3 regions of the Terribacillus saccharophilus genome follow, and region 1 is predicted to be linked to each of the others. Evidence: predicted binding sites of a transcription regulator. Region 1 holds the regulator's gene; each other region holds the start of a gene.
The links. The regulator Rex, encoded in region 1, represses fermentation and respiration genes when NADH is low (regulators of the CRP and FNR family bind a similar motif). The targets are predictions, from matches to a motif close to TTGTGAAATATTTCACAA.
Positions count from the first base shown of each region.

Region 2: a site for Rex is predicted at 2,051-2,068, ahead of qoxA (cytochrome aa3 quinol oxidase subunit II). Genes of this name have one in related genera too.
Region 3: a site for Rex is predicted at 1,751-1,768, ahead of GZ22_RS04230 (cytochrome ubiquinol oxidase subunit I). Genes of this name have one in related genera too.

Region 1 covers NZ_CP008876.1:366,285-371,401, reverse strand. Annotated here, with positions in the region: gene GZ22_RS01975 (hypothetical protein) at 1-223, shown strand, start outside; gene GZ22_RS01970 (ABC transporter permease) at 337-1,083, opposite strand; gene GZ22_RS01965 (ABC transporter ATP-binding protein) at 1,080-1,805, opposite strand; gene GZ22_RS01960 (redox-sensing transcriptional repressor Rex) at 1,934-2,560, opposite strand; gene GZ22_RS01955 (ABC-F family ATP-binding cassette domain-containing protein) at 3,009-4,964, shown strand.
Region 2 covers NZ_CP008876.1:3,311,943-3,317,059, forward strand. Annotated here, with positions in the region: gene GZ22_RS16430 (MFS transporter) at 1-1,173, shown strand, start outside; gene GZ22_RS16435 (GNAT family N-acetyltransferase) at 1,238-1,798, shown strand; gene qoxA (cytochrome aa3 quinol oxidase subunit II) at 2,162-3,190, shown strand; gene qoxB (cytochrome aa3 quinol oxidase subunit I) at 3,211-5,117, shown strand, end outside.
Region 3 covers NZ_CP008876.1:806,122-811,238, reverse strand. Annotated here, with positions in the region: gene cydB (cytochrome d ubiquinol oxidase subunit II) at 1-324, opposite strand, end outside; gene GZ22_RS04230 (cytochrome ubiquinol oxidase subunit I) at 311-1,711, opposite strand; gene GZ22_RS04225 (GNAT family N-acetyltransferase) at 2,157-2,627, opposite strand; gene GZ22_RS04220 (DUF4177 domain-containing protein) at 2,639-2,821, opposite strand; gene GZ22_RS04215 (GNAT family N-acetyltransferase) at 2,862-3,278, opposite strand; gene GZ22_RS04210 (alpha/beta hydrolase family protein) at 3,253-4,053, opposite strand; gene GZ22_RS17965 (hypothetical protein) at 4,067-4,786, opposite strand; gene GZ22_RS04200 (GAF domain-containing protein) at 4,876-5,117, opposite strand, start outside.

The DNA.
Region 1 (5,117 bases):
AATAACAGAAAAGGGGCAGGTAGAAAGTATAGTTACATGCATTAATACATGCAAACGCGAGGAAATGAGTCCCGAAGCTTCCTATTCAGCTCTTGATATTACACTGATTTTATATGGAGAAGAAGACAATTATAAAGTCGGCGTTTGGCAGGGTGGCAGTACGGTCAGCTTTGTGTATGATGCCACTATAATAGAGAGTGAATTTGAACCTTTTTCGTTGTAGTACTAGAAAAGCCGTCCCTTTTTATTTGGGCGGCTTTTCTTTGAAGCATTGACATCTCTATATTCGCTTCAGATTCTCCCTTCATAGGACTATCTAATAAACGAGACTGGATTCTAATCTATAACCTGCATCCGCTCATTAAACTTCGTTGGATAAGACAAGAAGCCTAGCATGATACTCGTCACAATCGCAGTTGTCAGCAGAAGGAAAAGAATCAGGAGCTGGAACATGACTGCTTGGAGCGGATCTGCTCCGGCAATGATTTGCCCGCTCATCATACCTGGCAGCTGAACTAGTCCGATCGTTTTCTGGCTTTCTATCGTCGGTATGGTACTTGCCTTAATGGATGCAAGCAGCGAGCGCTGAATTGCTTGCTTCGGTGTACCGCCTAAAGAAAGGATGAGCTCTGTTTCCTCTCTTCTGGATGCCACTTCTGAAGTGAACCGATTCAAAAACAAGATACCTAGGACCATCGAGTTCCCTATAACCATTCCGCTTAATGGGATGATATATTGTGCAGTTGGTGGTGTAATCTGAAGTCCCAATAAAATTCCTTGTGTCAGTACTTCGATTACAATGAATGTAAGCACCAGCTTCCATGTAATACCCCTGATAGATGCCCCTTTCTTTCTAGCATTTTGTACTGCTGCACCGATCATAAGCGCAACCATGAGGAAAATATAAAGGATATTACCGGAGTCGAAGATAAACTGCAGCACATAGCCAACGGCAAGCAGCTGAATAATGGAGCGGACTGTTGCAATGAGCGTATCTTTCTCGAGCCCCAGTTGTAATGTCTTAGATAAGATAAGTGGAATAAGGACAAATATCAAGGTGAGTAATAAAGCAAGTGTACTCATTTTTCCTCCTCCATGACAAAGTGTTTAACAGCATCATTTTCTGGATGATCCAGTATGTCAATCGGCCCTGCTTCGGCAATAGTGCCATTCATCATGACCCAGACTTCATCTGCAACCGATTTTGCCTGCTCCAGATTATGCGTTATCCAGATGATTGTCGTGCCATACTCGCTATTGATCCGCTTCATTAGATTTTCAATATCCTGCTTAGAAACTCGGTCCAAGGAAGAAGTGATTTCATCTAGCAGTAAGATTTCCGGCTCATTCAGCAATGTTCGGGCAATGGAGACTTTCTGTTTTTGCCCGCCTGATAAATCCCTGCTTTTTCGATCAAGTATCTCTGCCTCTAATCCTACTTCTTGTATTATCCGCTCCGCCTCATCTTGTTTCAGTTCTTTTCCGGCAAGCTGTAATGACAATGCTACATTATCCCGAACGCTTCCTTCCAGCATAGTTGCCTGCTGCAGGACTATACCGACACGACGACGCAAATTTACTGGATCAAACGTTAAGATATCCTCCCCATCAATCAGGATGTTTCCATCTGAGGGGGACAGCAATCCATTACATAATCGAAAAAGTGTTGTTTTTCCTGCGCCTGATGGACCAATTATCGCTGTGATCTTTCCTTTCGTGAACATACCTGTAATCCCGTGAATTATTTTATTTTTTTCTGTTTCGTAGACTACATCTTGTAACGTGATGGCGGCTTGCTGCTTCATGCTTTCCCTTCCCTTCCGCTTCTTACTGTCCTAGTATCTTTCCTTTGTCTCTATTTACCCGTAATAAGTAAATAGAATTAGACAACCTTATGTAAGAAAAAAGCACCTCTGCATGAGAGGTGCTTGAATTAATAGTGCTTCAAAAAATAAACTAATGACTGCAATTCGATAGCCAAATCGATATGATGCACGCGGATATTGCTTGGTACTGCAATACGTGCTGGCGTAAAGTTCAGGATTCCAGCAATACCGCATTCGACAAGGCGGTCCGTGATTGCTTGAGCAGCATGCGCTGGCACCGTTAGGATCGCTGCACTTACGTTGCCGATATATTGTTCCAAATCATCAATATGGTATACAGGGACACCGCCGATATTATGATCCACTTTTCCTGGATCTGTATCGAATGCCATTTCTATTTTTGTATTGTTATTCTTCGTAAAGTTATAATTCAGGAATGCTGTTCCAAGATTACCGACCCCGATAAGCGCCACTCTTGTGATCTCATCTTGATCTAGTGTCTTCCGGAAGAAGTTCAGCAAGTACTCTACATTATAACCATAGCCTTTCTTGCCAAGTGCTCCAAAATAGGAAAAGTCACGGCGGATTGTAGCTGAGTCTACTTTTACCGATTCACTGAGTTCTTTTGAAGAAACTCTTGTTTTACCCTGCAAATGCAGACTGTTGAGAAATCGATAATAAAGTGGCAGCCGCTTTGCCGTAGCTTTTGGTATTTTATTTTGATCCATATACATGCTAATTTATCCTCCTAAAGCCTGCAGCTTCCAGAAGCGAACTTCGTGCAGCCATGCAGCTGATCAAAAGGCCTATCGGACTAGAACGATACCGTTCTGTTACCTCTTGTCGTATATGACCAGCACTATTCCTAAAACGGAATAATGGCTGCAGACAGGTTCCTTTCTGGCATCTATAAGGAGTTGCAGATGCTGCCTGCGGCTTCGTCCTTGAATTGTTACGATATGATACTTTCACAAAGTACGATTATAGTTAACAACTTATTCTAACAGATATAAGAAGGAAAGTCTTGTACAGATTCACAAAGAAGATGATGAGGGGGCACCTTGTCTCCATTTTAACAAATTCATTTCTGATGTCCATTCACATGAAAGCGAAAAGCGCAGGAATTCGGCGCTTGCTACTGTTTTGTCACATAGGATACACTGATAGTATGAGGTGAACAGAATGATTTTATTGCAAGCGAATAATATAACGAAACTATTTGGCGCAGACGTCATTTTATCAAATATAAAACTGGAAGTACAAACACAAGATCGATTAGCCATTGTCGGACGAAACGGTGCCGGAAAATCGACCTTGCTCAAGATCCTTGCAGGAGAACTGAGCTATGACGAAGGAAATGTATTCTTAGCAAGAGATGCCACACTTGGGTACCTGGAGCAGCATACAGGCCTAGAGTCGGAAAAAAGCATCCTGGAAGAAATGAAGACTGTCTTTGCAGATCTTATTCAGCAAGAGGAAGAGCTGCGCCGTCTCGAAGCAAGGATGGGAGACCCTGATCTTATTTCAGACGAAACAGCCTATCAGCAGCTTCTAACCAATTATGATACAAAACAGCAGGCCTTCCGGTTAAACGGAGGCTATCAATATGAAGCAGATATACGTTCCGTGCTGAATGGCCTCCGATTTGGAGACAAAGACTTGTCCACACCGATAGGTTCATTGAGCGGCGGGCAAAAAACGCGTCTAGCCCTAGGAAAGCTCCTTCTCCAGAAACCGGACGTATTAATACTGGATGAGCCGACTAACCATTTGGACATTTCTACTTTGGACTGGCTGGAAGGTTATTTGAGCAGCTATCAAGGAGCTGTCGTAGTTGTGTCGCATGACCGTTACTTTCTCGACAAAACTGTTAATACCGTAATTGAGATAGCGCACAATCACTCTGTTCGTTACAAAGGAAATTACAGTAACTATCTTGAACAGAAAGCTGCCAATTTCGAACGCGAGCTGAAGCAATTCGAGAAACAGCAGTCTGAAATTAAAAAGATGGAAGAATTCGTTCAAAAGAATATCGCACGTGCCACAACGACGAAACGCGCACAAAGCAGACGTAAACAGCTGGAAAAGATGGAACGAATCGATCGGCCGCTTCATGATGCATCTTCTGCAAAACTTACATTTGATATCGATCGGCGGAGCGGAAATGATGTATTGAAGGTACATGACTTGGCTTATCAATATCCAGAGAGTACCTCTCCTGTCTTTGAGCACGTTACTTTCCATATGAATCGTCAGGACCGCATCGCTCTTACGGGGCCAAATGGAACTGGGAAGACGACATTGCTCAAGACCATTATCGGAAAGCTGCCTGCTAAATCCGGTAAGGTAGAACTCGGGACAGGTGTCAGCATTGGTTATTATGACCAGGAACAGACAGAATTGCATTCATCGAAGAGCGTCCTTGCCGAGTTATGGGACGAGTATCCGCTTATGGACGAGAAGAATATCCGCACAATTCTCGGTAACTTCCTGTTCACTGGTGATGATGTACTCAAAATAGTCAACACACTGAGCGGTGGTGAAAAGGCTCGGCTTGCTTTGGCTAAACTGATGATGCAGAAATCGAATCTATTGATCATGGATGAACCGACCAACCACCTTGATTTAGACAGCAAGGAAGTATTGGAAGGTGCATTGGCCGACTACCCAGGTACTATACTCTTTGTCTCACATGACCGATATTTCATGAATAAGGTTTCCACACAAGTACTCGAAATGGCGGACAAGCAGATCATATCCTACTTGGGCAACTATGATTACTTTATAGAAAAGAAACAAGAGAAGCAGGAGATTGCTGCCTTAGAAGCTATAACTGCGGAAACGAAACAGACAACTGTTACGCCGGAGAACAAATCTTCTTATCATCAAGATAAGGCAATAAAGCGGGAGATTCGGAAACGGGAACGACGTATTTCAGAGCTTGAAGAAAAGATAGTCGAACTGGAGACTGAAATTGAAAGCAATGAAACTTTGCTTACCGATCCAGAAATTTTCCAAGATTATCAGAAGGCACAGGAAATTACTGAAAGAAATGAAGAGCTAGAGGCAACGCTTCTAGAAGTAATGGAAGAATGGGAAACACTTAGCGAAGAACAGGAAAGTTATACACAGGGATAAATACGTTTTCATTGTTGATTTGATGGGATATACACAAAGTTATGCACAGTATCCACAGAATCCACAACAGTTTTACACAGATTTATCCACTTCTTTACCTGGTACTAATAGTGGGTTTTAAAAAGTTATACACAATTCAGAATATAGTTGTGA
Region 2 (5,117 bases), 540 kb from region 1:
GGCAGACAATTTAAACCAACGACAGTGATTGCAGTCTTGATGATCTGTGCTTTTTCCATCGGGACGACGGAATATGTTGTCACTGGCGTACTTACTCATATTGCGTCGGATCTCGGTGTGACGATTGCATCCGCGGGTCTTGTTGTCAGCATGTATGCACTTGGAGTGGCGGTATTCGGTCCGCTTATGACAACATTATCTGTCAAATTGCCGAGGAAGCCGATGCTGCTTCTGTTTATGCTGCTATTCATCATCAGTAATATTATTAGTGCGACAGCACCAAGTTTTACAGTGCTGCTTGTTTCACGTGTCGCTTCCGCGTTCATGCATGGGCCATTTTTTGCGCTCGCTTTTGTCATGGCAAGTGATCTCGTGGAACCGCGCAAACGGGTACAGGCAATTGCAGCCGTCAATGGCGGGCTCACAATTGCCATTATGATTGGCGTCCCATTCGGAGCCTATCTCGGCTCACTCATTGAATGGCGTCTCGTATTTTGGCTGATTGTAGTGCTTGGAGTAATAGGCCTAATCGGGCTGCTTATTTTTGCTCCGAATACAAAACCGGCAGAAACACCGCGTATCAAGCAGGAGCTTAGTGTATTCAAACATAAGCAGGTGCTTTTAACGATTGCTATTATCATCTTTGGCTACTCAGGTGTATTCACAGCCTACACGTTTATTGAACCGCTACTGCGGTCAGTTACAGGCTTCGGAGGCGTCGGCATTATGATCAGTCTCTTCTTCTTTGGAGTGGGGAGCGTAATCGGAAACTTTTCAACGCCGCGATTAGCTGCGGGTAATGTGACTAAAACACTTATCTATGTATTTGCAACGCTGACTGCCATTCTCTTATTGTTCCCGCTGGCAACACCATATAGCATAACAGCTGTCTTAATAATTGGTCTGTTCGGTGCAGGTGCATTCGGGACAACACCACTATTGCAGTCGAAAATAGTCATGGCAGCAAAAGAAGGTCCAACAATCGCGGCAGCAGCCAGTGTTTCAGCGTTCAATCTGGCGAATGCGGGAGGTGCTTATATAGGCGGACTTGTACTGGATGCAAATCTTGGCTATACATGGCTTTCTGTCATTGGAGCTGGCATTTCTATCATTGGAATTCTGTTATCCGCTTTATCTTATCGAGAAGAGAAGAAGCACCCAGAAGTAGCCTAAATTGTATTGCAAGTCCCAATATCTTCCTTCATACTAGAATAAATTTCTAGGAGGGAAGCAGGGTATGAATCCAATATTAAGAGACTTCAAGACTACTATCGAAACAGATCGTCTTTTCATTAGGGCACCTAAAATTGGCGACGGAAAAGCAGTAAATGATGCAATTAAAGCTTCCATGGCGGAATTGAAGCTCTGGATGCCATTCGCGCAGGAATTGCCCACTCCGGAAGAGACAGAAGAAAATATCCGACAGTCAGTTGCTAACTGGATTAATCGGACTAATCTGCGCATGCTCATTTTCCGCAAAGATACAGGAGAATTTATTGCATCTAGTGGGTTTCACGGGATAGACTGGGATGTTCCGAAAGTCGAAATCGGATATTGGATGGACACTCGTCATACCGGTCAGGGATTTATGACGGAAGCCGTTGAGGCTCAGACGGAATATGCCTTCTCAGAGCTCGGTGTACGGCGGGTCCAGATACTCTGTGACGAAGACAACAATGCAAGCCGGGCTGTTCCAGAGCGGCTCGGCTATCAGTTGGAAGGAATACATTATTTTGACAGCCTTCATGTAGATGGAAAGACTATTCGCAATACGGCGTATTACAGCAAGACCAGATAATGGTGAGTAAACCAAAAATTATTGGCGATTTACATAAAACGTTCAAATTTTGTTCACTACTTATTCTTATCCTCTCTTTTGGCCGGTGTTAGAATGAAAATTGAACTGTTTACTTACCAGGCAAGTCTGGTCTTTTTGGCTGCTTTGTATTACACTAGTTTCTGGATTGTTGTCAGACGCTGTCTATTAGACAGTGGGATAGTGTGTTTCTAGCTGAGATTTTGCCACTCCTGCGGGAATTGCGAAGCCTCATTGTGAAATACTTATCAAAACCCTATTATAGCGGATATGGTTGTTTTCCTATGCAGAGGGAAAACAAGCGTTTTCGTGAATTCAGGTAAAGAAAGGAAGGGAAGCAGGCGCATGCTTAAAAAATTGAAACCCTTAAGTCTTCTATTGTTCCTTGCCCTGCCGCTAATGCTCGCCGGCTGTTCTACACCGGAAGTGCTTGATCCGAAAGGACCAGTGGCAAGTCAGCAGAGTGACCTTATTATTCTATCAATCATCTTTATGCTTACAATCGTTGCGGTTGTATTCGTACTTTTGACGATTATCCTTGTCAAGTACAGAGAAAGAAAGGATCACGACAAGTACAGCCCTGAACTACACGGCAGCATGCTGCTTGAGACAATCTGGACGATCATCCCGATTATCATCGTAGTCATTTTGGCTGTTCCAACTGTCAGAACGATCTATTCATTGGAGGAAGCGCCTCAGCCGAAAACGGCAGAAGCAGCGAATGAAGATCCTCTAGTAGTACATGCAACATCCATCAACTGGAAATGGGTATTCACCTATCCAGATGAAGACATCGAAACAGTGAACTATCTGCACATTCCGATTCACCGTCCGGTGGAATTCAAATTGACATCTGCTGATTCTATGGCTGCTCTATGGATACCAAGCCTAGGCGGTCAGAAATATAACATGGCAGGCATGCAGACAACTCTTTATCTGCAAGCAGACCACGTTGGCACGTACGATGGACGAAACGCTAACTTCACAGGTGAAGGCTTCAATGAACAACGATTCAAAGTCTACGCTGATGAAGAAGCGGATTACCAACAGTGGGTGGAAGACGTACAGAACTCCGCTCCAGAACTGACACAATACGAGTATGACAATCTTCTGATTCCTGGTGTCTACGATAAAACAGATGATGGAACAGCTGAATTCAATGGTACGCACTTGCAATGGATCGACCATTCTAAAGATGCAAACTACACATTGGAAGCGTGGGATCGCTTAGGCTATGAGCCGAAGAATCCGCATGCAAAAGACAAATCTCAAAATCTCTTGACTGAAGACGAAATTCCTTACTATCAGCAAGACAATACTGTAGACTACTCGGATGAAAACATGGACTCTGAAGAACATGCGAGTCATGAGTAACAGAGAGAGGGGGAAGAGTTTTGGACTTAAAATGGAATGAGTTTATCATTACCGGCGACCCATTGATTCTTGGTGCCCAAATCAGCATCTTGCTTGGTGGAATCGCCGTTGTAGCTGCCCTTACTTACTTTAAGAAATGGAGCTGGCTATGGAAAGAATGGCTGACTTCTGTTGACCATAAGAAACTGGGTATCATGTATATCCTTAGTGCCCTATTAATGCTTTTCCGCGGCGGTATCGATGGTTTGATGATCCGTACGCAACTTGCTAAGCCAGGTATGGAATTCCTTGATCCGCAGCATTACAACGAGGTATTCTCTACGCACGGTGTAATCATGATTCTATTCATGGCGATGCCATTCTTGATCGGTTTGATCAACTATATTGTACCGTTGCAAATCGGTGCACGTGACGTTGCATTCCCTTACTTGAACAACTTGAGCTTCTGGACATTCTTTGTCGGTATGGCTCTATTCAACATCTCCTTCATCATCGGTGGTTCACCTGATGCTGGTTGGACTGGTTATACGCCGCTTGCGACGAATGAATTCAGCCCAGGACCTGGTCAGAACTACTACTTGCTAGCTATCCAGATTGCTGGTATTGGTACATTGATGACAGGTATTAACTTCTTCGTTACCATCCTTAAGATGCGTACGAAAGGTATGACATTAATGAAAATGTCCATGTTCACATGGACATCATTGATCACTATGTTGATCATCATCTTCGCATTCCCAGTGCTTACAGTTGCACTTGCTATGCAGACATTTGACCGTTTATTCGGTTCCGTACTCTTCACCTTACAAGGTGATGGTAACCCAATGCTTTGGGTCAACCTATTCTGGGTATGGGGTCACCCTGAAGTATATATCGTTATTCTTCCTGCGTTCGGGATCTTCTCTGAGATCATCTCGACATTCGCAAGAAAACAGCTTTTCGCTTACAAAGCGATGGTTGTGTCCATTGTGACAATTTCTGTATTGAGCTTCCTTGTATGGGTTCACCACTTCTTCACAATGGGTAATAGCGCTGAAGCGAATAGTTTCTTCTCTATTACAACAATGGCTATCTCTATCCCGACCGGGGTTAAGATATTCAACTGGCTATTCACGATGTATCGAGGCCGTATTACCTTTACGACTCCGATGCTATGGTCCCTTGCTTTCATCCCGAACTTCGTTATCGGTGGGGTAACAGGAGTAATGCTTGCGATGGCAGCAGCTGACTATCAGTACCATAATACGTACTTCCTAGTATCTCACTTCCACTATGTGCTGATCTCTGGTACTGTATTTGCTTGTTTCGCAGGTTTGATTTACTGGTATCCAAAAATGTTCGGTCATAAATTGAACGAAAAAATCGGTAAATGGGCATTCTGGATTTTCGTTATCGGCTTCAACGTATGTTTCTTCCCTCAGTATTTCCTAGGGTTGGACGGTATGCCAAGACGTATTTCTACTTATTTGCCAGAAGATGGTTGGACAGGATTGAACATGATCTCCACAATCGGTGCATTCATGATGGGTCTTGCATTCCTTATCTTCGTATATAACATTTACTATAGCTGGAGATATTCACCAAGAGAGAAAACTGGTGATGCTTGGGGTCTTGGACGTAACTTGGAATGGGCGACAACATCGTCTATCCCGCCGCATTACAACTTCGCTGTACTTCCTGAAGTGACAGGTCTTGATCCTTACTGGGATATGAAGGAAAAAGGTCTTGATCAACAGAAGAACACGGATTATAAACCGATTCACATGCCTAGCAACTCTTCTACACCGGCAATCATGTCTGCATTGATGGGTATGGCTGCATTCGGACTTGTATTCCAATGGTACTGGGTTGGAATCGTAGGTGCTGTCGGTATCTTCATCACAATGATTGTACGTTCATTCGATTACAATGATGGTTACTATGTCAG
Region 3 (5,117 bases), 440 kb from region 1:
CTCTGCTTTACCGCGGAACTCAAATGCTACACCCCGCCCGATTAACCCGAACAAAATGAAAGCGAAACAAAGATAAAAACCGCTTAGCATGGACGCATACCAGTTAGGGAAGGCTGCGAACATTGCACCAATAGCTGTAATCAGCCATACCTCATTTGCATCCCAATATGGACCGATTGAATTGATGAATGCGCGTTTTTCCAAATCATCTTTAGCTACAAATTTACTTGCAATCCCGACGCCGAAGTCGAAGCCTTCCAGGAAGAAGAAGCCAACGAACAAAACAGCGACGAGGATAAACCAGAATTCATTAAGAGAAAGCATGTTGACCCTCCTTCGTGAATGGATCTGCGATTGGTTCTGTTTCTTCTATATCATGCTCTGGTCCTTTTTTGATTTCACGGACGAATAATGTAATCATGACCGCGAACAGAATCAAGTACATGGCCGAGAAAGTGATAAGGGAGAAAAGAACTTCTCCAGCTGTGACACCAGCACTGACCGCATCCTCTGTTTTCATATAACCAAACACAACCCAAGGCTGACGACCGATTTCAGTCATAATCCAACCGGCAGAGTTGCCGATAAATGGAAAACTGATTGCAACGATCATAATGCGCAAATACCATTTGCTATTAACAAGTTTTTTACGTGCATAAAGATAAGCACCCCAGATGGATAAAGCAAGAACTGCTCCGCCTAGTACCGTCATAACACGGAAACTCCAGAATGTCGTCTTAACCGGCGGGATGTAATTGCCAGGACCATATAGATCTGTATATCGTTCCTGCAACGAATTCATACCTTCAACTGAACCGCTGAACTCACCGTATGATAAGAAACTTAATACATAAGGGATTTTAAGCTCGCCCGTATTTTCTTTCGCTTCTGTATCAATATTAGCGAATACTGTCCAAGGAGCAGGATCGGCACTATCTTCCCATAGACCTTCACTAGCAGCCATTTTCATTGGCTGTGTTTCAACTAAATACAATGCTTGCTCGTGACCAGAAAGTGCGATACCAATACCACTGATCAACGCGACAACAATAGCAATCTTAAATGAACCTTTATAAAATGCCACATGTTTCTTGCGCAAGAGCGCAATGGCACTAATACCTACGATGAATAATGCACCAGTCGCGAACGAACCGAAGACTGTATGCGGGAATTCGACCCAAAGCTGACCATTTGTCATGATTGCCAAGAAGTCATTCATCTCAAGCCTGCCATTTTGCAATACTTCTCCGACTGGATGCTGCATGAATGAGTTCGCAGACAGAATAAAGAATGCGGAGAAAATCGTACCTAGAGACACAAGCCAAATACATAATGCATGCACCCATTTCGGCAAGCGATCCCAACCGAAAATCCACAAACCAAGGAATGTGGACTCCAAGAAGAATGCCAGCAACGCTTCTATAGCAAGCGGTGCACCGAAAACATCTCCTACAAAACGTGAGTATTCCGACCAGTTCATCCCGAATTGGAATTCCTGTAATATACCGGTGACAACACCGACTGCGAAGTTAATTAGGAATATATGACCCCAGAACTTCGCCATTTTTTTATATTTATCATCTTTTTTGACCACATACATCGTTTCCATGATTGCAATGATGAATGCCAAACCTATACTTAACGGAACGAATAGGAAGTGGAACAATGTCGTTGATGCAAATTGGATACGCGAAAGCTCTACAACATCCATTTTGCCGCCTTCTTTCTTTTCATAATTTTACCGGAAACTTTGTGAAAATAGTCACAATGTCCTGTTACATTTAGTATACTCCTGCTTTCCTATTTGGGATTGTGAAATATTGAACAATTTGTGGCGTAATCGTCACAGCTTTGTTAACAAACAAAAAAATCCCTTCGAAAGGGATTTTCAAGTAGTTAATATGAATTTATTTTGACATAAATTTATAACTGTTGTTTCATTTGGCTGATAAATCTCGAATAGTCGCAGAGGCAAATTCCGGTAAACTTAGTTCTAGTACTTGCTGTAAACTATGCAGATTTTGCAGTCTGCTTCGGCGGACTAGCGGTCCATTACAGAACACTTATCTTCTTTTCCCGGCAACAGCCAGTACATGATATACCATGCCTCTATAACAATTGGCTAACCGTGCAATAGCTCGCCTTCTATCCATTAATTATAAATCTTTGATATACCACACATCACAAGCATAATGCTCTGTTTCACTTAATGGCTTATCCAAACGTTGAAAACCTTGCTTCAGATAGAAACGATTTGCAGCGCTCATATTGCTCAGCGTCTCCAAGTAACAGCGATTATAATGCCGTCCGGCAAAATTTAGAGCTGTCTGCAGTAGATCTTGGGCAACACCCGTTCCTCGGGTATTTTTGGCTGCATACATTTTCTGGAGTTCACACACTTCCGGATGTCCTTCTACAGGGCCAATTCCACAGCCTGCCACAATCGTTCCTTCTTCTTCCACAACCCAGTATTTAGAACCTGGCTGCTGGTATAAATAATAGAAGCGACCAAGTTCAGGATCACTCCAGGCTGTTCCAGGCTTATCAGCACCGAATTCCTTCAAGCATGTCCGGATCAGCTGCTCGACTGGCTGATTATCTTTTTCTTCTATTTCCCTAATTCGCATACTTCCACCTCTTACGCTTCCCGTTCGAAAATCAGCTCGATACTTAGAGCCATTCCGTCATGCCCTGGAATCGGGTTCATGCTATGTAAACGCCAGCCTTTTTGAGCGTATTCCTGCACAACTTCCCGATAGTCTGTTTTCATCTTACCCGAAAAAGCCTTCATCTGAATTGTTTCAAATGCGTATGTCAACATCCACGCTTCCCCCTTGTATCTCCTATTTAACAAAATGTATCTACAGTCTTTTAACCAAAAAATATTGGGTATGTCCAACCGGATGATCCTCTAATTTCCCGTACACTGTATAGCCATGTTTTTCGTAGAAACGAGGAGCCTGAAAGCTAAAGCTATCAAGTTTGATAAGTCTAGCACCTTTTTGTTTGGCGAAATTCTCAGCTTCGGCTAATAGCTTTGCACCTAGGCCTTCCTTACGTTTTGTTTCCTCCACCCAAAGAAAATCAATATGCATATGCTGCCAGAAAAGTGTGCAGGTAACACCACCTACTATACTCCCTGCTTCATCTCGAACTGTAAACGCAGCGGTTTCCTTTTTTGATTTCACCTCTGCTGGGAGCTGTTCTGCATTATAAGCAATAAGTCTTTCCCGGATATATTGACTTACTTCTTCATTGCTCTCCTGTATTATCCTCATTTTCGTTTCCGCCTCTCAAAAAGAAACGCTCGGTTTCGTCAAATAGGATACCCCTGTCTTCAAGGCTTGCCCAGCCATGATCTGCCCCAGATACTGTCACAAGTTCTGCCGATTCTGGATATACCTCCATATACTTCTCCGCATACACAATTGGGGCAATGTCATCTGCGTCGCCATGGATGATTTTCACTAGACCTTGGTAGCTTTTAGCTGTTCCATAAATGTCTAATGTCTTTACATCTTCTATTAATGCAGGTCCAAGCTTTCTACCGCGTATGTCCATGTAACCTTGCTTTTTAATGATATCGACGGATTTTCCTTGGATGGTGCCTTGCTTCATGATTTCATCGACAATCACAGCTGCTGGTGACCATAAGCAAAGCGACTTAATCAGCTCCGGATGCTTACCGGCAGCTATACTGGCTACGACACTTCCAAGACTCATCCCTAGCAAATGGAATTGATCTGGATCGACCTCAGGATGCTGGCGGCAAAAATGAATAAGTGCGATTGCTTCTTCTATTTCCCTCGATACGGTCAAATCGAAGAAATCTCCTTCACTTTCTCCACAACCACTGAAGTCAAAACGGAACACCACGAAGCCGGCAGATTCCAGCTGATTCCCCATTCGTACAAAACTATCCTGGTTTCCCATACGATTTGAAGCGAAGCCATGCAGCATGAGAAGTGCAGGAAACGGTCCTTTGCCTTCAGGAATATGTACAGAGCCTTGCAGCAGTGTATCCTTATGTTTATATACGAGTGTCTTCTTCATTTTAAATTCCTCCTTATTTTACCATTATCCAGATGATTGTATAGAGAATACAAGGGATACAGAAATACAAAAACGCCGCTAATTTTCCTTGTTCCTGCATTTGTCCTTTGATTGCATGATAGATAATGCCTCCCGAAACGAACGCATATAGGCTGGACAGGGTTCCTGCACCTAATGAAAAAGTCGTACCAAGAAGCCAGCCACCAAGTACTCCGACTAAAAGCAGCCATCTGCCTATTCTCCTGAAAAAGCGCGGACTTTCCTGAGAGAGTTGCAAATCTGATGAAAACAAATAAATACCTAAAGCAGTAAAATAGAATATAGTTTCCTGTGCATTTCCTATTTGACCATGCAATAAAAGATATCCTGTTATGATATTGAAAAGCACATAGTAGGCAACAGGAATAGCAGCACGCACATGCAGACGAGGATTTTCCTCCCTATATGCTGACTGCATCATTTCCAAGCCATAATTCATTACCAGGCCAAGCATGGCCACTAGAAAACCATGACTGTTCAGCATATCAACAAGATTACTCGAGGTTGATTTCTCTACGGTTCCCTGTGTCGTGCTGAGATTCGGTAAGGTAATGGAAAATACGTAAGCAATTGTTATTCCTCCTGAGATAGATCCCAGCCGATATCTAATGCCAGCAGGTATATGATCGAAATATGCTGACAAAAAATGAATCACTGCGAAAAGACAAACAAATACGAAACTTGTTAACAGCAAGATACTTCTTCCTCTCCATCAGATGCTAACCCATTTCCACTCTGGATCAAACCTAAACAAAAAAACCAGACAATTATCACTGTCTGGTTTTACAATCTATCACGCTTCTCCAAATTTAGTCCGATCTTATTCAATGCACGTTCCAAATTGGCTTCTATTGTTATGTCTTTTAATTCCATCTGCAGAGATAAAGCTTTTAATGCTAAATCCGGATGGAATCCGGTTAGAATTGGTTCCACACCGATAAGCTTCAGTAAGTTGGCTATCTTTAATAAAGAATTGCTTACAACATGATCAATCTGAGAGATACCAGATAAGTCGATTACTAGGT